Regions from separate parts of the Hyphobacterium sp. CCMP332 genome, predicted to be linked through region 1. Evidence: predicted binding sites of a transcription regulator. Region 1 holds the regulator's gene; the other holds the start of a gene.
What was found. Region 1 encodes LexA, which represses DNA repair genes until DNA is damaged. Its sites were predicted from a motif close to ATGTTCCNCTTGTGTTCC; they were not measured.

Region 1 (3,101 bases):
CCACCGGATCAGGCCGAGGCCCTTCGCGCGACGGGGCTGGGGCATATCCTGGCCATATCCGGTCTGCATATGAGCCTGTTTGCGGGCGGATTATTTTTTGTGGTGAGGGCTTTCGGGGCTGCAATCCCCGCATTCGCCCGCCGTTATGATCCGCGCATACCCGCAGCGGTCATCGCGTTGATTGGCGCGACACTTTATCTTGTCCTTTCGGGCGCATCGGTGTCGACACAGCGCGCCTTTGTCATGGTGTCCGTCGTGCTTCTGGGAATATTGCTCAAGCGCCGCGATCTCGATGCAATCCATCGCATTGGCCGCCGCCATCATCCTTGCGCTGCAGCCGCAGAGCGTTCTGTCACCGGGCTTTCAGATGTCCTTTGCCGCAGCCTCGGCGCTTGTGGCGGCGTTCGATATCTGGCGGCGGCGGGATACGCATGATCGCCAGAAAGGTGCTATCGGCGGCTTTCTGGGGTTCTGGGGGACGCTCTCCTTCTCGTCTTTGGTGGCCGGCAGTGCGACGGCCGCTTTTGCAGCCTTCCATTTCAACCGGATTGCCGTTTATGGACTTGCGGCCAATCTTGCAGCCATGCCGGTATTTTCGCTGGTGGTCATGCCCGCCGGAGCTCTGGCTCTGGCGCTAGCCCCGTTCGGCATGGACGGGCCAGCACTCGCGGTAATGAGTTGGGGTCTGATCTGGGTCGTTCGCATTGCCGAATGGGTGGCGTCCTGGCCCGGCTCCCTGGCACCCATGGCGTCGGCCCCCGGTGTTGTCCTGACAGTTTATGCCCTTGGTTTTGTCCTGCTGGTGGCGGCGTCCGGCCTTGCCCGGCGGATTGGATTGCTCGTCATGCTGACCGCGTATGCAGGATGGGGATTCAGTCGGCCTCCCGATGTCTTCATCAGCGAGGAGGGCGTCGTATTGGCCCGGTTTGAGAACGAGGACGGACCGGCCTGGGCCAGCACAGACCGCCGCCGCGCCCGCTTTGCGACATCGGTGTTTCTCGAACAGGCGGGCGAAAGTGTGCGGCCCGGCCGGGATGGTGTGGCGTGTGATCCGCGCGGATGCTCCGGGCGAACGCAAGGCATGACTATCACCGTTGCGGAAAGCGATGAAACCCTGACGGAAGACTGCGCCCTGTCCGATCTGGTCGTTCTGAAGACCTATGCCTCACCGATACAGCGGGCCGCTTGCGCGACGCGCCTCATTGATCTGGGAGAACTGGAAGCGCGCGGCGCAAGAGCACTCTACTTGCAAAGAGATGAAATTCATCGCGAAACGGATGTCGAAACCCGCCGCGGTGACCGCGTCTGGACGACTAGTGATAGCGGCGGATAAGCCCCACCAGCTTGCCCTGAACGCGTACGCGATCCGGGCCGAAAATCCGGGTTTCATAAGCAGGGTTGGCTGCTTCCAGAGCCACGGAACCGCCTTTCTTGCGCAGACGTTTCAGCGTGGCTTCTTCCTCATCGACCAGCGCCACCACGATCTCGCCATTCATGGCGGTATCGCAGCGCTCGATAATGACGATATCGCCGTCGAGAATGCCGGCATCGATCATGGAATCACCCTCGATCTCTAGCGCGTAATGTTCGCCGCGCCCGCCCGCGAGGTCCGGCGGCAACATGATGCGCGATTGTTCATGCTGAATGGCCTCGATCGGCACGCCGGCGGCAATCTTGCCCAGCACCGCGATTTCAATACCGGCACCATGGTCCGGCTCGGCACCGAAATTGGGCCGGACAACATTTTCCGCATCAGACGAAACGGCAGGTGCGCCGGTATCCGGCATTTTCAGCACTTCCAGCGCCCGGGCGCGATGCGCGAGGCGTCGGATGAAGCCGCGCTCCTCCAGAGCGGTGATGAGGCGATGAACCCCCGATTTTGACGCCAGGTCCAGCGCATCCTTCATTTCTTCAAAGGACGGCGAGACACCATCTTCGCTCAAACGTTTGTTGATGAAGAGCAAAAGCTGTTGTTGTTTGCGCGTCAGCATGGGCTCACTCCATAAGGAACAAATCAGAAACTTCTCTGGATGTTCTATGAGTGTTCCGGGTAAACGTCAAGTAAACGCCAATCCGCCCAGAAGCTCACGCGTCGCTTGCGCCACATCGGCCTGCCGCATCAGGCTTTCTCCCACCAGCAGGCCTTTTGCGCCCGCAGTCTTCAACCGCGCCACATCCGCCGCCGTCGCGATACCGCTCTCGGCTATGGCGAATCGATCCGCCGGAATATCGGCCGCGAGCTTTTCGAAGGTCGAGAGAGACGTCTCGAATGTGGTGAGGTCGCGGTTATTCACGCCAATCAGGGGCGAGGGCAGGGCGAGGGCCCGTTCCAGCTCGACCGCGTCATGGGTTTCAATCAGGGCTGCCATGCCCAGATCGTGCGCGGCAGAGACGAGATCAAGCGCCAGCGCGTCATCGACGCTCGCCATGATCACCAGGATCGCATCCGCGCCCAGCGCGCGCGACTGCTTGACCTGCCAGACATCCAGCAGGAAATCCTTGCGAAGCGCGGGCAGGGGCACGGCGCCTCGCGCCTGCGCCAGATAATCCGGATGTCCCTGAAAACTTGGCTGATCGGTCAGCACGGACAGGCAGGCCGCGCCGCCTTCGGTATAGGCCTTGGCCAGAGATGCGGGATCAAAATCATCCCGTATCAGTCCCTTGGACGGGCTGGCTTTCTTGACCTCTGCAATCAGGGCGATGCCCGTGGTATTGGCCTTTGCGATCAATGCACCTTCAAAATCGCGCGCCGGACCGCAAGCTGCGATCATCTCGTCCAGGCGTGCGTTGCTGAAAGCCGCTTTCTCGGCGGCAATTTCATCGCGCTTGTAAGCTTCGATCTTGCGAAGCGCGTTCACGCTTCGCCTCGGGAAATCTGCGCCATCGTTTCCAGTGTCGCTTTTGCAGCGCCGCCATCAATGGCGGCGACGGCCATCTGCGCACCGTCTTTCAGATTGCTGGCGAGCCCGGCGACGATGAGCGCTGCGGCCGCGTTCATGACGACGATTCCGCGATAGGCTGACGGCTGACCGTCCAGAAGGGCGCGCAAGGCGGCTGCGTTTTCTTGCGGTGTCCCGCCGATCAGGTCCTCGATCACAGCC
Region 2 (3,101 bases), 320 kb from region 1:
GGAAATTTTCGACGCCGGCATTGTTCGTGCGCTGGAAAAATCGCGGGGCGACGAAGATGTTTGCCGCTTTGAAACCCGTCTGAAGGGGCGCGATGGTATCGAGACTGATGCCGTCATCGCCCTGTCCTGGGACAGCGAGAAAAAACCGACGGCGCGCGGTGTTATCTACGGTCTGACAGCCACCGGCACGCCGTCTGGCGTGGCGCAGGCCATTGCCGGTGCCACTGGCGGCAAGGCTGGCCGCACATTCGATGACATGTTTGCCGCCGCACCTTTCGGTGTGGCGCGCTTGTCCGGCTCGGACCCGGCAACAGCGGTGATCGAGGATATCAATCCTCAACTCGTCCAGATGACTGGCGGACTGGCCAAATCCGGCGCGACTTTCGCGGACCTGTTTGATTGGGAGGCCGGGCGCGCGCCCGAGGACGTTTTTGAAAAGGCCTCGAAAAAGGGAGAGCCGGCCGAGGCCGTGCTCAAGACAGATCCGCCGATGGATATCCATCTGGTCTTTTCGCCGGCGAAGGGCGGAAAGCGCGCCGCCTACATGATTGATGTCACCGCATGGAAGGAGCTGGAGCGTCAGCTGAGTCAGGGCAACAAGATGCAGGCCGTGGGACAGCTGGCCGGTGGCGTTGCGCATGATTTCAACAACCTTCTGCAAGCTATCCGCCTGAATGTGGATGAATTGCTGGGCCGTCACCCGGTCGGTGATCCGTCCTATGGCGAGTTGCAGGTGATCAACCAGACCGTTGCGAGGGCGGCGGGGCTGGTGAAGAAGCTCCTCGCCTTCTCCCGCAAGCAGACCTTCCGAATGGAAGCGCTGGATGTGTCGGATGTCCTGTCTGATTTCACCGTTCTGCTTCGGCAGATACTGGAAGAGACCGTCAAGCTCGACATTGTCCATGGCCGTGATGTGCCGGCGATCCGCGCCGACAAGGGGCAGCTGGAAACCGCGATCATGAATCTCGCGGCCAATGCGCGGGATGCCATGCGCGAAAACGGCGGCGGGACACTCACCATCCGAACGTCCGCCGTAACGCCGAAGATTGTATCCGATGCCGGTGCGCCGGATGTGGAAGACGGCGACTGGGTCCAGATCGAGGTCATCGACCAAGGCACCGGCATGGACGAGGCCACGCGTATGAAAATCTTCGAACCCTTCTTCACCACCAAGGCGGTGGGGCAGGGGACCGGCCTGGGCCTCGCAACGGTCTACGGCATCGTCAAACAGTCGGGCGGCTTCCTGTTCGTCGACTCCGAAATCGGCAAGGGCTCGACTTTCCGTATTTTCCTGCCGGCCTATGTCGCCGGCGAGGACGAAGCGCCGGCGCCGGCTGAAAAGCCGAAGGGCGATCCCAAACCCGCCGACCTGGCGGGCCGCGGCCGGCTTCTGCTCGTAGAGGACGAAGACGCCGTGCGTTCCATTGCGGCGAAGACGCTGGCCAAGCGCGGCTATGAGGTCGTCGAGGCTTGCGACGGCGAAGAGGCATTTGAAATTCTGTCCGAAGACGAAGAGGGTTTCGATCTGCTCGTCTCGGATGTGGTCATGCCGGGGCTCGACGGTCCGGGTCTGCTGGCCAAGGCCGCGGACCTTTTGAAGGATACCCGCGTGATTTTCATCTCCGGCTATGCCGAGGAGCAATTCTCCGACACGCTCTCGCGCGACAAGAACATTTCCTTCCTGCCCAAGCCGTTCACATTGACGCAACTGGCGGAACGCGTGAAGGAAGTCCTGTCCGGCGAGGTTCGGGACGCGGCTTGATTCACGAATTGCGGCCAAATAAATGTTCCCCTTGCGTTCTGCGAACAAAAGCGGTACATATCCCTTAATTGCTCCCCGCACGGGGACGTGAAATAAGGGGATAGCATTATGGCTAAGGCAGCGATTCGACTGGTGAGCGACGTGAAGAGTGACGACAAGAAAAAGGCGCTGGAAGCCGCGCTGGGTCAGATTGACCGGGCCTTTGGCAAAGGCTCCGTCATGAAGCTGGGCGAACGCCCGGAGATGGATATCGAATCGGTGCCAACCGGCTCCCTCGGTCTGGACATCGCGCTGGGAATTGGCGGTCTGCCCAAGGGCCGGATCATCGAAATCTACGGACCGGAATCCTCCGGCAAAACGACGCTCGCCCTGCATTGTGTTGCTGAAGCGCAAAAGCGCGGCGGTGTCGCCGCCTTCGTCGATGCCGAGCATGCGCTTGACCCGGTCTATGCCGGCAAGCTCGGTGTGGACGTCAGTGAGCTTCTGGTGTCGCAGCCGGACTGCGGTGAACAGGCGCTGGAAATTGCCGATACGCTGGTTCGTTCCGGCGCGGTGGATGTGCTGGTCATCGACTCTGTCGCCGCCCTGACCCCCCGGGCCGAGCTCGAGGGTGAAATGGGTGACAGCCTGCCCGGCCTTCAGGCCCGGCTCATGAGCCAGGCTCTGCGCAAACTGACGGGATCCATTTCGAAATCTCATTGCATGGTGATCTTTATCAACCAGATCCGGATGAAGATTGGCGTCATGTTCGGTTCGCCCGAAACGACCACCGGCGGAAATGCGCTGAAATTCTATGCGTCTGTTCGCCTGGATATTCGCCGCATCGGCCAGATCAAGAATCGTGACGAGGTCATCGGCAACCAGACCCGCGTGAAAGTTGTGAAAAACAAGGTCGCGCCACCCTTCCGCGAGGTCGAGTTCGATATTCTCTATGGCGAGGGCATTTCACAGATGGGCGAAGTGCTCGATCTGGGCGTGAAGGGCAATATCGTCGAGAAGTCCGGGTCCTGGTATTCCTACGAATCCGAGCGCATCGGTCAGGGCCGCGAGAACGCCCGGAATTTCCTCCGGGAAAATCCGGATATTGCGGCGTCGATCGAGGCAAAGGTCCGGGCCAATGCGGGCTTGATTGCGGGCGAAATGCTGGTCGGTCCTTCCGCTGAAGATGATATTGCGGATGCGGGCTAGATAAGCGCGCCAACCCTCACTATCTTCATTTTCACAGTAACGGGTGCTTGGCGATGCCGGGCACCCGTTCGTATATGGGACCAGACAGCAAAATTTCGGGACGAAACAATGACCAGCCTGCGCGATATCCGCCGCGACTTTCTCAATTACT

Region 2: recA (recombinase RecA) is a predicted target of LexA. The motif match lies at 1,785-1,802, and genes of this name have one in related genera.

What each region holds. Positions count from the first base shown of each region.
Region 1 is NZ_CP058669.1:896,361-899,461, forward strand. It holds partial or broken gene HXX25_RS13480 (ComEC/Rec2 family competence protein) at 1-1,333, shown strand, start outside; gene lexA (transcriptional repressor LexA) at 1,314-1,991, opposite strand; gene trpC (indole-3-glycerol phosphate synthase TrpC) at 2,058-2,858, opposite strand; gene trpD (anthranilate phosphoribosyltransferase) at 2,855-3,101, opposite strand, start outside.
Region 2 is NZ_CP058669.1:576,293-579,393, forward strand. It holds gene HXX25_RS02960 (ATP-binding protein) at 1-1,762, shown strand, start outside; gene recA (recombinase RecA) at 1,871-2,950, shown strand; gene alaS (alanine--tRNA ligase) at 3,059-3,101, shown strand, end outside.